Regions from separate parts of the Microbispora sp. NBC_01389 genome, predicted to be linked through region 2. Evidence: riboswitches for the same ligand, from Rfam matches in the RefSeq annotation. Region 2 holds a riboswitch; the other holds the start of a gene.
What was found. A riboswitch is a leader RNA that binds a small molecule or an ion and turns the genes downstream of it on or off. The one in region 2 is predicted to bind glycine.
Positions count from the first base shown of each region.

Region 1: it holds a riboswitch for glycine, as region 2 does, so the genes downstream of both, gcvT (glycine cleavage system aminomethyltransferase GcvT) here and gcvP (aminomethyl-transferring glycine dehydrogenase) in region 2, are expected to answer to the same signal.

Region 1 is NZ_CP109552.1:3,973,744-3,980,934, forward strand. Features, by position in the region: gene OG344_RS17905 (hypothetical protein) at 1-451, shown strand, start outside; gene OG344_RS17910 (hypothetical protein) at 380-1,837, opposite strand; gene OG344_RS17915 (L-serine ammonia-lyase) at 1,911-3,284, opposite strand; gene gcvH (glycine cleavage system protein GcvH) at 3,319-3,708, opposite strand; gene gcvT (glycine cleavage system aminomethyltransferase GcvT) at 3,705-4,796, opposite strand; glycine riboswitch at 4,936-5,033, opposite strand; gene OG344_RS17930 (hypothetical protein) at 5,164-5,394, opposite strand; gene OG344_RS17935 (BTAD domain-containing putative transcriptional regulator) at 5,447-6,223, opposite strand; gene OG344_RS17940 (hypothetical protein) at 6,603-7,191, shown strand, end outside.
Region 2 is NZ_CP109552.1:5,696,657-5,703,847, reverse strand. Features, by position in the region: gene OG344_RS25135 (hypothetical protein) at 1-326, opposite strand, end outside; gene gcvP (aminomethyl-transferring glycine dehydrogenase) at 419-3,244, opposite strand; glycine riboswitch at 3,425-3,517, opposite strand; gene OG344_RS25125 (MerR family transcriptional regulator) at 3,563-4,180, opposite strand; gene OG344_RS25120 (bifunctional nuclease family protein) at 4,336-4,806, opposite strand; gene OG344_RS25115 (MerR family transcriptional regulator) at 4,905-5,561, opposite strand; gene OG344_RS25110 (FHA domain-containing protein) at 5,581-6,084, opposite strand; gene OG344_RS25105 (sugar phosphate nucleotidyltransferase) at 6,318-7,191, opposite strand, start outside.

The DNA of each region.
Region 1 (7,191 bases), 1.7 Mb from region 2:
CGTCGGGCTCCTCCTCGTGGGCCTGGTGCTGGTCGCGGGCGGGCTCGGCCTGCTGGCCGTCGCACGGCGGCCCGGGCCGGCGCCGGCCGGCCTGGACGCGCTCGGCGGCCGGCCGTGGGCGCTTCCCCTGCTGGCCGGGACGGCGATGCTGGTCGCCCTGGTCGCGACCCGCTGGCTCGTCCTGGCCCTCGGCTGGGGACGGCTCGGCCGTCGCACCGGCGCGGGCATCGCGATGCTCGGCGTGGCGCTCAAGGGCATCGAGGAGATCGGCCGCCTGTCGGTCAGAGTGGCCGGGGACGGCAGGCTGCGGGTGTCGGTGTCCCTGCAGCGGCCGGCCGATCTGCGGCAGGTGATCAGGCGCCTGGACGAGTCGGCGGTCTCACGCATTCGCCGCACGATCGGCCGGGACGACGCGCCCGCCGTCGTCCGCCTGCACGTTCGCAGACGCTGACCGCCTGCGGCCTCCGGCCGCGGCGCCGGCTCTGGCTCTGGCTCTGACATCGGCCGCCGCCGCGGGGGCGCCGAGGGCCAGCCCGGCGGCCAGGCAGGCGAGCGGCACGACGGGCACCACATAACGGTGGTCGAAGGCGGCGATCAGCGGCGGCAGCAGGAGCAGGACCATCGCGGCGGTCCACGGCAGCAGCGCGGCCCACCGCCGCGCGAGCAGCCCGGCGAGCCCGGCCAGCAGCACGACCGCGAGCAGCGGTCCCCGCAGGAAGCCCTGCTCCTGGTAGGCGCGCAGCCATCCCGCGTACGGCTCGGCCACCCGGGTGTCCCCGGATGCGCCCTGGTAGGCGGTGGTGAGCTCGGCCGCCGTACGGCCGCCGGAGGCGATCTTGGAGGTGAACGGCTTCACCGAGGCGGGGAAGACGTACGCGCTCTGCGGCCCGGAGGAGGGGTAGGGCCTGCGGTCCCATTCGAACGCCCACAGGGCGTCGTGCAGGCCGGTAGTCAGGAAGTCGAGCGGCTGGCGGCGGATCGCCAGCGAGGCGAACTCGCCCGCCAGCCGCTCCCGGTCCTGCTTCACCCGCTGGATGGGGGAGCGGGGGTCCCAGATGTAGGCGGGCGCGGCGAGCCGGGGCCCCGACGGGCACAGCACCGCGAGGTCCCGCGGCGGCCTCATCACCGCGCAGTCGGCGAAGGTCATGGTGCGCGACCACAGCCAGGTGCTGCTGCCGCCCATCCCGTACGACCCGTGGGCGTCGTGGAACCAGACGGCGTACCCGCCGAGGACGGCCGAGGCGGCGGCGAGCCCGGCGAGCGCGGGCCGCCAGCGCCGGGCGAACAGCACGGGGAGCAGCGCGAGCGCGATCAGCGGCAGCCCGAGGGTCCGGGTGACCGCCGCCAGCCCGAGCAGCAGCAGCGCCGCGACGACGGACCACCCGCCCGGCCGGGGCCGCCACAGCAGGATCGTCACGGCGGCCACGACCAGGGCGGTGAACAGCAGGTCCGCCATGACCAGGTGTTCGAGCTGGATCTGGTGGACGTCGAGCAGCACCGGCGCGGCGGCGAGGGCCGCGCCCCAGCCCGGCAGCCGCGTACGGCGGCGCAGCAGGGCGTAGACGCAGACCGCCATGCCGAGGCCGAGCAGGTGCTGGACGACCACGACCGCGGTGACGCTGTGCAGGGGGCTCAGCGCCCACAGGAACAGCGAGTAACCGGACGGCCGGGAGGGCAGGGGCCGCAGGTCGAGGGCGGAGCTGAGATAGGCGAACGAGTCGGCCCAGAACCACAGCGCGGGCCGGTAGCCGAGCACGGCGAGCGCGCGCAGGGCGGCGCCCGCCGCCAGCAGGACCAGGAACGCCCGATGCGGGCGCAGCGCCTCGCGCCACCTCACGTGACGGCCCTCCTCCTCGTCGGCGAGGGCACCACCCTATTGGGCGTCCTCCGCACGCATGAGGCGAGCGCGGTCAGCATTCGATGACGTTGACGGCGAGGCCGCCGCGCGAGGTCTCCTTGTATTTGTCGAGCATGTCCCTGCCCGTGTCGCGCATCGTCTTGATGGCCTTGTCGAGCGGCACGAAGTGCCGGCCGTCCCCGCGCAGCGCGATGCGCGCGGCGGTGACCGCCTTGATCGAGGCGACGGCGTTGCGCTCGATGCACGGGATCTGGACCAGGCCGCCGATCGGGTCGCAGGTCAGACCGAGGTTGTGCTCGATGCCGATCTCCGCCGCGTTCTCCACCTGCTCGGGGGTGCCGCCGAGGGCCTCGGTGAGGCCCGCAGCGGCCATCGAGCAGGCGGAGCCGACCTCGCCCTGACAGCCGACCTCCGCGCCGGAGATGGAGGCGTTCTCCTTGAACAGCACGCCGATCGCGCCCGCGGTGAGCAGGAACCGGACGACGCCGTCCTCGCCGGCGCCCGGCAGGAACCGCAGGTAGTAGGAGAGGACGGCCGGGATGATCCCGGCGGCGCCGTTGGTGGGGGCGGTGACGACCCGGCCGCCCGCCGCGTTCTCCTCGTTCACGGCCAGCGCGAACAGCGTGATCCAGTCCATCGCCCGCAGCGGGTCGGCCCCCTCGGCCTCGCCCCGCAGCTTGCGGTGGAGCTGGTGCGCCCGGCGCCGCACCTTGAGCCCGCCGGGCAGGACGCCCTCGCGGGAGGTCCCGCGCCGCACGCACTCGGCCATGACCTCCCACAGGTGCAGCAGGCGGGCCCGGATCTCCTCCGGCGTACGGCCGAAGGCCTGCTCGTTCTCCATCATGAGCCCGGAGATCGACAGGCCGGTCTCCGCGCAGTGCGCGAGCAGTTCCCGCCCGGTCGTGAAGGGGTACGGCAGCGCCGTGTCGTCGGGCTTGATCCGGTCGGCGCCGGTGGCGTTCTCGTCCACCACGAAGCCGCCGCCGACCGAGTAGTACACCTTCTCGCGCAGCACGGCGTCGCCGGCGTACGCCGTGAACCGCATGCCGTTCGGGTGGTGGGGGAGCGACACCTTGCGCTCGAAGACGAGGTGCTCGCCGACGACGAACGGGATCTCCCGGAGGCCGTGCAGCGTCACCGTGCCGCTCGCCCGCATCGCGGCCAGCCGTTCGTCGGCGGTGTCGACGTCGACCAGTTCGGGCTTGTCGCCGGACAGGCCGAGCAGGACCGCCTTGTCGCTGCCGTGGCCCTTGCCGGTCAGCCCGAGCGAGCCGTACAGGACGGCCTCGACCCGGGTGACCTTCTCCAGCAGCCCGTCCTCGTGCAGCCCGCGGGCGAACCTGTGCGCCGCGGCCATCGGGCCGCCCGTGTGCGAGCTGGACGGCCCGATCCCCACCTTGAACAGGTCGAAGACGCTGATCGCCATTGATCGTCGCCTTTCCCGTGCCCGGCCGGGGCCGTCAGGACTCGCCGGAGGTGAGCGTGCCGTACTCGGCGGCGGACAGCAGGTCCTCCGGCTCCCCCTCCAGGCGCACGCGGAACAGCCAGCCGTCGCCGTAGGGATCGGTGTTGACCAGGGAGGGGTCGTCCACGACGGCGGCGTTGGTCTCGACGATCTCGCCGGCGACCGGGGCGAAGATGTCGCTCACCGACTTGGTCGACTCGACCTCGCCGACCGCGTCACCGGCCGCCACCGTCGTGCCCGCCTCCGGCACCTGCACGTAGACCACGTCGCCGAGCTGTCCGGCGGCGTACGCCGTGATGCCCACCGTCACGGTGAGGCCGTCATCGATCCCGGCCACCCACTCGTGCTCCTTGGTGTAGCTCAGGTCCTCGGGAATGGTGCTCACTTGCTCCTCCTGTAGAAAGGCAGATCGACGACGTCGACCGGTTCATGGCTGCCCCGGATGCCGACCGTCAGGCCGCCCTCGCGGAGGGCGTCCTCGGTGACGTACGCCATGGCGATCGGCTTGCCGAGGGACTGCGACGGCGCGCCGCTGGTCACCTCGCCGACGACGGCGCCCTCCCGGGTGACGGGATAGCCGTGGCGGGGCACCCGGCGGCCGCGGGCGACCAGCCCGACCAGCCGCCGCGTGGCGCCGTTCCGCGCGGCCCGCTCCAGGGCGGACCGGCCCACGAAGTCGCCCGGCTTGTCGAAGCGGACGATCCGGCCGAGACCGGCGTCGAACGGGGTGGCCGAGGAGGTCAGCTCGTTGCCGTAGAGCGGCATGCCGGCCTCAAGGCGCAGCGTGTCGCGGGCCGACAGCCCCGCGGGGACGAGCCCGAGGTCGCGGCCCGCCTCGGCGAGCGCGTCCCACAGGGGTACGGCGTGCTCGTTGAGGACGAACAGCTCGAAGCCGTCCTCGCCGGTGTAGCCCGTCCGCGCGATCATGGCGGGCGCCCCGGCGACGACACCGGGGAGGATGGCGTAGTACTTCAGGCCGTCGACATCCGCGTCGGTCAGCCCGCGCAGGATCTCGGCGGCGCGCGGCCCCTGCACGGCCACCAGCGCGTACTCGTCGGACCGGTCCGTCACCCGCGCGTCGTACCCCTCGGACCGGGCGGCCAGCTCGCGCGCCGCGACGGCGTAGTTGGAGGCATTGGCGACGACCATGTACCGGTCCTCGTCGAGGCGGTAGACGATGAGGTCGTCGAGGATGCCGCCGTCCTCGTTCACGATCATCGTGTAACGGGCGCGGCCGGGGCCGAGGATGCTCAGGTGGCCCACCAGCGCGTGGTCGAGCGCCTCGCCCGCCTGCGGGCCGGTGACGAAGATCTCCCCCATGTGGGACAGGTCGAACAGCCCCGCGGCCGTGCGCACCGCGTTGTGCTCGGCCGACTCGCTGCCGTACCGCAACGGCATCTGCCATCCGGCGAAGTCGGTCAGGGTCGCGCCAAGGCGTTCGTGAACCCCGCGAAGCGGGGTGGATCGGGACATGAGGACCTCGGAAAGGACGGATGCTGCACTGAACTATCGGGCATCCTCCCCCTCTGTCATCGGCGCCTGAGAGCTTCGTCCGATCTTTGCCGGACTTTCACCTTCGGCGAGGCCTCACGGCCTTCTTTCCAGAGGTCACCTGGCCCGCGCGGTCCTTTGCCTTGAGAGGTTCGCGGGGAGGGCTTGCTCCTTCAGGGGCCCTGACCGGCTGCCAGGACGCTCTCCCGCACGGGATCATCGGTGAGCTGCCAGCCTAGTGGGTTCGCCGCCGTCCCCGTAACCTGCCACGTCACCCGCTTTGTCCCACCCGCGGCGCCCATTCGTACCCCTAGCGTTGGGCTAGCGATGCAACAGGCCGTGTCGGGCGTCACCACGCATCCGGATGCCCAAGCTCCTGGCGGATCGCGCGGACCTCGGCGAGGTCGTCCGGGTCCTTGCCAAGCCTCTCCGCGTCCGCGCGGGCCTGCTCCAGCCAGCGGAGACGGTCGGCGAGCCTGATGGCCTCCCGCACCACATCTGTGGCCGACCGTCCGTCGGCTGTCAGCCGGGCCAGGATCTGCTCAGTCGTCGGATCAAGCTCGATCGTCAGCACAGCCATATTGTCACTGTACGTGGACGTCGCGCGCAGGTCTTGTGTCACATTGGGTGACCTAATTTGCGCTCGGAGTGACCCCCCTCGGGGTTGTGTGGCCGCGGGCGGGAAAGGCGTTCAAGGCGTCGCCGGTGAGGATCCGCTGGTGGAGGGCCTGGGTGTCAGGGGACGGCTCGGTGCCGAGGCGGTCGACCAGGGTGCGGCGCAGCCGCTGGTAGGAGGCGGAGGCGTCATGGGTCCGGCCCGACCGGTGCAGGGCCAGCATGAGCTGCCGGTGGGGGCGTTCGCGCAGCGGGTGCCGGGTCGCCCACTGGGCCAGGCCGCCGACGATCTCGCGGTGGTGCCCGAGCGCCAGCCGTACGTCGAAGAGGTCCTCGGTCACCGCGCGCCGGTCCTCGTCGAGCCGTTCGGCCCACACGCGGAGCCCGTCGATCTGCCGCACATCGAGGAGGGCGTCGCCCCGCCACAGGCGCAGCGCGTTCTCCAACAACCGCGCCGCATTGTGGTAATCGCCATTCTCGCGAGCGATTCTGCCCTGCGCCGCCCATTGGTTGAATTCTGCGACGTCCACGGACCCGGGCCGGACGGAAAGAAGGTATCCGCCCTTCACCGTACGGACCGGAGAAAGGCCGGGATCGCGAGGGGAGAGCCGCCGCCGCACCTGTGCGACGTAGGTGGTAAGATTGCGCGGCGCTGAAATGGTGGGACGGCCATTCCACAGGAGTCCGGTGAGCTTGTCCCGGTGCAGCGCGATATTCGGATTGAGCACGAGCAGTGCCAGGAGCTGGCGATGTCTCGCGGCGAGGCCGGCGATGGCGTCTCCTCGGTCGTTCATGGCCGAAAACGGTCCGAGCACGGCGTATAACACGGTTCCCCTCGCGCAAGGCAGCGTGAACGCGCCGACGACGGCGGCTTTGATCGGCGTTTGACGATATCCCTCTCCGGCTTCATTCGTCAAAATTGCGCGTTTTCCGGCCGTCCGCAGATGCGTTGTTCGGCACTCGGCATTGCGGTCCGTAAAGTCATGAATGCCCAGCGAACATGCACGTGCATGTTATGAAAGCGGTTACATGACCGAGAATCACCACGGGTCGGTGCAAACACCGGCAAGTGGGCTCCCGGTCGGGCCATGATTGCCGGGCCGGGCGGAGCGGCCGGTGAACGGCTCTCACGAGGTCGCTCTCCCGGACCTCCTGACACTGCCTGGGAGAGTGATGAACGTTTCCCGCGACAGCCGACATGGGCCGGAGGACGGCGACGCCGGTATGGCCGGCGACCCACGCGTGCGCGCCGTACGGTGGAGCCTCTACTCGCTGGCCACGGGCGTGTTGGTGTCGAACCTCGTGTCGCTTCCCTACGGCGTTGTGGCCCTGCTCGCCGCGCTGTTACTGGGATGGGTGACGCTGCGGTTTCCGGATGTCCTCCGGAGAACCGGTTCCTTTCATCGGGCCCTGATGCTGACGACGGGAATGGCGGGCGCGGGCGCCACGTGCCTGCGAATGCTCGGTGTTGCCTCGGCCCTGCCGCCGATGGCCGGGGCCATGGCACTCGCACTGCTCAAGCTGTTGCAGTTCCTGGGGTTCGTCTGGCTGGCGTCCGTCGTCGCGGCCCAGATGCGCGAGAGGCGGTGGTCCGCCCTCACGGTTGTGCTGGGCTGGATCTCGGTCGTGGTGGGTGCGTTCGGCTTCTGCCTGGACAACTTCCCCGACTTCGGCATCCTCGATCCACCCGTCTTCACCTTCGGCCGGTTGAACGCGCTGGCGAGCATCCTCTGGGCGGTGCGATCCGCCCACGAACTGGCGC
Region 2 (7,191 bases):
ACCGCGCCGGCGAACTGGGCGCAGGCCATCTCCAGGTGCGCGATGCCGAGCAGCACGCGCAGGCGCGCCCGGTCGGCCACCGCGGGCACCGACAGCGCCTCCAGCAGCACGTCCGCGGCCCGCTCCGGCTCCCCCTCGGCGAGCAGCCGCTCCGCCATGTCCTCCACGACGGCCGACAGGCCCGCCGCGGCCTCGGCGCGGTCGGGCGCCTCCTCGTCTGCGGCGAGTTCCGCGAAGATCGCCGCCGCCGCGTCGAGGTCGCCCGTCTCGGAGAGCCGGTGCGCCTGGTCGAGCCGGCCGGGCCGCCCGGGGTCGATGGCCGTCATGAGGGGGCCTCGCAGAGGTCGCAGGGACAGGAACCGTGCATCCGCGATCTTAACGAGCCCGGCCTCCGGGCGGGGCCGACATGCGCAACCGGTCAGTCCTCGTACGCGTCCAGCGGCGGGCAGGAGCAGACGAGGTTGCGGTCGCCGTACGCCTGGTCGATGCGGCGCACCGGCGGCCAGTACTTGTCGTCGCGCAGGCCGGGCACGGGGTAGGCCGCGACGGCCCGCGAGTAGGGGTGGGCCCACTCGCCGGCGGTGAGGCACTCGGCCGTGTGCGGCGCGTTGCGCAGCGGGTTGTCGATCTTGTCGTACTCGCCCGACGACACCTTGGCGATCTCGCTCCGGATGGCGATCATCGCGTCGGCGAAGCGGTCGAGCTCGGCCAGGTCCTCGCTCTCGGTCGGCTCGATCATGAGCGTCCCGGCGACGGGGAACGACATCGTGGGCGCGTGGAAGCCGTAGTCGATCAGCCGCTTGGCCACGTCGTCGACGGTGACGCCGGTCTCCTTGGTGATCTGGCGCAGGTCGACGATGCACTCGTGCGCGACCAGGCCGTCCCGGCCGGCGTAGAGGACCGGGTAGTGCGGCGCGAGGCGCCGGGCCAGGTAGTTGGCCGACAGGATCGCCTGCTCGGTGGCCTGGCGGAGGCCGTCGCCGCCCATCATCCGGACGTACGCCCAGGAGATCGGCAGGATGCCCGCCGAGCCGTACGGCGCGGCCGACACGTGCGCGGGCAGGTGCTCCGCGAGGTGGGCCTTGACCGCGACCGGGCCGACGCCGGGCCCGCCGCCGCCGTGCGGGATGCAGAAGGTCTTGTGCAGGTTCAGGTGGGAGACGTCCGCGCCGAACTCGCCCAGCCGGGCCAGGCCGACCAGCGCGTTGAGGTTGGCCCCGTCCACGTAGACCTGCCCGCCGGCCTCGTGGACCCGCTCGCAGATCTCGACGATCGTCTCCTCGTACACGCCGTGGGTGGACGGGTACGTCACCATGATCGCGGCGAGCGTGTCGCGGTGCTTGCCGATCTTCGCGGCGAGGTCGGCGAGGTCGACGTTGCCGCTCTCGTCGCAGGCCACCACGACGACCCGCATGCCCGCCATGACGGCGCTGGCGGCGTTGGTGCCGTGGGCGGACGACGGGATGAGGCAGACGTCGCGGCCGTCCTCGCCCCGGGAGCGGTGATAGGCCCTGATCGCCAGCAGCCCGGCGAACTCGCCCTGCGAGCCGGCGTTGGGCTGGATCGACACCCGGTCGTAGCCGGTGACCTCGGCCAGCCAGCCCTCCAGGGCCGCGATCAGCTCGGCGTACCCCTCGGCCTGCTCCGCCGGCGCGAACGGGTGGATCGCGGCGAACTCCGGCCAGGTGACCGGCTCCATCTCGGTGGTCGCGTTGAGTTTCATCGTGCAGGAGCCCAGCGGGATCATCGACCGGTCGAGCGCGACGTCCCTGTCCTGCAGGCGCCGCAGGTAGCGCAGCATGGCCGTCTCGGAGCGGTGGGAGTGGAAGACCCGGTGGGTGAGGAAGCCGGAGGTCCGCTGCAGGCCCGCGGGAATCGCGTCGGAGGTCGCCCGGTCGATGTCCTCCACCACGGTCCCCGGCACGCCGAAGGCCTCCCAGACAGCCCGCAGGTGGGCGACGGCGGTCTTCTCGTCGCAGGCCACGCCGACATGGTCGGCGTCCGCCAGGCGGAGGTTGACGCCCCGCTCGGCGGCGGCGGCCACGACCCGCTCCGCCCGGCCCGGCACGCGGGCGAGCACGGTGTCGAAGAACTCGTCGTGGACGATCTTCACGCCCCCCTCGCGCAGCCCGGCGGCGAGGACGGCCGCGTGCCGGTGCGCCCGCTGGGCGATCCTCCGGAGGCCGTCCGGGCCGTGGTAGACGGCGTACATCGAGGCCATGACGGCGAGCAGGACCTGCGCGGTACAGATGTTGCTGGTGGCCCTCTCCCGCCGGATGTGCTGCTCGCGGGTCTGCAGGGCCAGCCGGTAGGCCGTACGGCCGTCGGCGTCCACCGAGACGCCGACCAGGCGGCCCGGCATCTGCCGCTGCAGGCCCTCGCGGACCGCCATGTAGGCCGCGTGGGGGCCGCCGTAGCCCAGCGGGACGCCGAAGCGCTGGGAGGAGCCGACGGCGATGTCGGCGCCCTGCTCGCCCGGGGGTTCCAGCAGGGTCAGGGCCAGCAGGTCGGCCGACGCGACGAGCAGCGCGCCGGCGGCGTGCGCCCGCCCGGCCAGCGCCCGGAAGGACGCCACGCGGCCGCTCGCGCCCGGATACTGGACGAGGACGCCGAAGCACTCGGGCAGGTCGCCGACGAGGTCCGACTCCACCAGCGTGATGCCGAGCGGCTCCGCGCGGGTCGCCAGCACGGCCTTGGTCTGCGGCAGCGCGTCGGCGTCGACCACGAAGACGTCCGCCCCGACCTTGCTCGCGCGCCGCGCCAGCGTCATCGCCTCGGCCGCGGCGGTCGCCTCGTCCAGCAGGGACGCGCCCGCGACGTCGAGGCCGGTGAGGTCCGACACGACCGTCTGGAAGTTCAGCAGGGCCTCCAGCCGCCCCTGCGAGATCTCCGGCTGGTAAGGCGTGTACGCGGTGTACCAGCCCGGGTTCTCCAGCACGTTGCGGAGGACGACCCCCGGAGTGATCGTGTCGTGGTACCCCAGGCCGATCATCGGGGTCAGCACCCGGTTGCGGGCGGCGATCGCGCGCAGCTCGGCCAGCGCCTCGGCCTCCCCCGCCGCCTCGGGCAGGTTCAGCGGGCTCCGCGTGCGGATCGCCTCGGGCACGGCCACGGCGAGCAGGTCGGCCGTCGACTCGTAGCCGACGGCCTCCAGCATGCGGGAGCGGTCGGTGTCGGAAGGACCGATGTGGCGGGTCGCGAAGGGCGGGGCGGAAAGATCCTCAAGCGTCGAGCGGTCGGTCATGACAGGGGCCTCCTGGGCGGGTCGAGACCTGCGGCGACCGCCTCGCGCCCGTGGGCGCGACCGGTCGTGATGCGGTCTCCCCCTCTGTCATCGGACCTGAGAGCTTCACCGGGCCGCCCGGCCCGGCTTTCCCCTTCGGTGAGGCGCCGCCTGGCCGGCGGGCCTGCTTTTCAGAGTCGCCTCGTCCGTGCGGTACGGATGCCTGAGAGTTTCCGGGGAGGTTTGCTCCTTCGGCGCCCCTGCAACTTCAGGGGTCTCTCCCGCACGAGGTCGTCGGCCGTGTCCACTCTACCCGGTTACTTCCGTTGTACCCGTTTCTCAGCCGGTCTTGCGGGCCTTCCTGCGGCGGGCCAGCTCGTCGGCGGGATGGTCTCCCTCCGCATCCGGGGCGGACTCCGCGCGCTCACCCGGCAGCTCGGCCAGGGAGCCCTCCACCTCCCGCCAGACCCGCCCGAGTGCGATGCCGAACACGCCCTGGCCGCCCTGCAGCAGGTCGATCACCTCGTCGGCGCTGGTGCACTCGTAGACGCTCACGCCGTCGCTCATCAGGGTGATCTGAGCCAGGTCGTTGACGCCGCGGTCGCGCAGGTGCCGTACGGCGGTGCGGATCTGCTGGAGGGAGACCCCGGTGTCGAGGAGACGTTTGACGACCTTCAGGACGAGGATGTCGCGGAAGCTGTAGAGTCGCTGCGAACCGGACCCCTGAGCTGCTCTTATGGTCGGGAGCACCAGTTCGGTCCGGGCCCAGTAGTCGAGCTGCCGGTAGGTGATCCCGGCCGCCGCGCACGCCGTCGGCCCGCGGTACCCGATGTTCTCGGGCAGCGCCGTCGGCTGCTCGTCGAACAGCAGACCCTGTTCACCGGCGCGCTCGCGTGCCGCCCGCCGAACCGGGTCGTGCTGGCCGGCCGGCCTACCCTCGCCGCTGCTGACCGCCACTGCGGACCTCCGGCTTTCTCTCATCCCACGGTCTGATCTGGGGGTTCGCGAATTACAACCGTGGTTTCCCTTGCACCGTAGGACCGGGGGCATCGTCAGTCAACGACCCCGTCCGGCGCGTCGTGAAGCGTAATTTCCCGAAATCGTGCGGCACGTCAGCCCGCTCGCCCGAAGTCTTCCGGTGTGATTTTGTCCAGGAACTCGCGGAACTTCTCCACTTCGTCCTCCTGGTCGTCGGGCATGCTCACACCCGCCTCCTGGATCACGTCCTCACTCGCGTAGATCGTCGCTCCCGTACGCAACGCCAGCGCGATCGAGTCCGAAGGGCGGGCGCTCACCTCGACCCCGTTCGAGAACACCAGGTCGGCGAAGAAGATCCCGTCACGGAGCGCGACGATGTTGACGGTGCGCAACCGCACCCCCAGCGCCTCAAGCACATCGCGGAACAGGTCGTGGGTCAGCGGCCTGGGCGGGGGCTCCTCCGCCTGGGCCAGCGCGATGGCGGTCGCCTCGGTCATGCCTATCCAGATCGGCAGGTACCGATCACCGCTCGCCTCCTTCAGGAGCACGATCGGCTGGTTTGTGGGCATCTCAACGCGAACCCCCACGACCTCCATCTGCAACACGGGCGGCTCCGTCTCAAGCGTCGCGGCATATCACCAGGCATTCAACGTAACACCCGCCAGGGAGCGGATGTGCCGGTCACTGCCCCATCAGCCCACCACTACCGGCCCAGAACGCCACGAACGCTACTACGCAGCAACGCATTGTGCAGTTCCTGGAGAAGCCCGGACATCTCGCGGGCGGTCTCGTCGGCCTCCGCGATCGCTCCGGTCGCCTTACGGCGCAGCACGGGCGCCACCGCCTGCTCGATCAGGCCGGCCTCCCGCTCCACCAGCGCCCGCACCGCCCGGAGATGCCGCGCCCGCAGGCCGAACCGCGCGAGCGCCCCCACGCTGCGCGCGATCTCCAGCGCCTCGCCGTCGTAGCGGCGGGCGACCGGTGCGACCAGGCCGAAGCTCTCCAGCTCGGCCAGGATCTCCTCGTCGATGCCCGCGGCCTCGATGAGCTCGTCCCTGCTGAGACGCACCGCCGGCGGGCCGTCGGAGACGCCCTGCGGGCGCGCCGCCTGACCGTCCAGCTGATCCTTGATCACCCGGAGCGGCAGGTACTGGTCACGCTGCGCCCGCAGGATGTACCGCAGGCGCTCAACGTCGTTGTAGGTGAACTTGCGGTAGCCCGAGGGGCTCCGCTGGGGCTCGATCAGCCCCTCGCCCTCCAGGAACCGGATCTTGGAGACGGTCACGTCCGGGAACTCGGCCTGCAGCAGGCCGAGCACCTCTCCGATGCTCATGAACGCCCGTACGGCCTGTGCGCTCATGACTTCTCCTCCTCACCGATCACAGCCCTCCAGGACCACGCGTGAGGAACACCAGCCGGAACTTGCCGATCTGCACCTCGTCGCCGCCCTGCAACGGGGACTCCTCGATGCGTTCCCGGTTGACGTAGGTGCCGTTCAGGCTCCCCACGTCGCGGACCGTGAACTGGCCGCCGCGGCGGTAGAACTCGACGTGCCTCCTGGACACGGTTACATCGTCCAGGAAAATGTCGCTTTCCGGGTGGCGACCCGCCGTGGTGAGATCACTGTCGAGCAGAAAACGGCTGCCCGCGTTCGGGCCGCGCATGACCACCAGGAGAGCCGTGCCGGGCGGCATCTGCTCGATCGCCGACCGGTCCGGCAGCAGCGTCTGGCCCGTCTCCGCCTCCAGCGCCTCCAGAGAGATCGTCGAGGTGGTGTCGGCTGCGACGGGCGCCGGAGCGCTCAGCGGCGAACCGCACCTTGAACAGAAACGGGCATCCTCGGGGTTGGCATGACCGCACTGCGTGCAGTAGACGCTGGGCATCGAACGGCTCGGCCTCTCTCACGACTTGCTTGGGACTGGCTCAACTGCTCTGGCTCAAACTGCGAATGCCGCAACTTACGCTGATCAGGCACAAAGGTCAAGAAGCGCGCCTGGGCGTGGACTGACCAACGCTACAGCCCACGGAGGTTCAAGGTCCATCCCGACACAGGCATCCCCCACATCCCATCCTGATCACGAAAGAGGGAGCAGAGGTTAGCAGGGGTCAGCAGGGCTCAGCAGGAGCCGGCGGCCTGCTCGACCACGTGGGCCCAGCGTTCCAGGAGGGCCTGGGCGCCGTCCACGTCGTGGCCCTCGGCCCACAGGTGGGTGACGGCCTCGGCGGGGTCGGGCAGCACGAGCGCCCAGCTTCCGTCCTCCTCGACGACGCGGACGCCGTCGGTGGTGTCCAGGCGGTGGCCCTCGGCGGCCTCGACGACCGAGCGCATCACGGCCCCCTTGTGCGCCCACGGCGTCGGCACGGTCCGCTTCAGCAGCCTGGCCTCCGGGATGCGGGCGTCGATCTGGCTGAGCGACAGCCGGGTGCGCGCGACCAGGCCGAGCAGGCGCAGGAACACCGCCAGGCCGTCCAGGGTCGGCCCGAACTCCGGGACGATGAAGCCGCCCCGCCCGTCGCCCGCGAAGATCGTGTCGGGGTGCCGGGCCGCCCGGGTCAGCGTGTCGAGGCTGGTGGCCGTCCAGTCGACCTGCACGCCGTGGAAGCGGCACACCATCTCCGCCACCCTGGTCGTGGTGACCGGCAGCGCCACCCGGCCGCCGCGCCGCTCGGCCGCGACCAGGTCGAGCACGACGAGCAGCGCCCGCTCCTCGCTGATGAGCTGGCCCATCTCGTCGACCAGCGAGACCCGCTCCCCCACCGGGTCGAACCGTACGCCGAAGGCGGCCCGGGCGGAGGCGACCAGGTCCGCCAGGCGCTGCAGGTCGCGGCGGCGCTCGGCGAGGGTCTCGGTGGGCGAGGCGTCGTCGAGGCGGTTGTTCACGGTCAGCACGTCGACCCCGGCCCGGCCGAGCAGGCTGGGCAGCACGAGCGAGGACGTGCCGCCGGCGCAGTCGACCACGACCTTCATCTCGGCGTCCTTCACGCCGTAC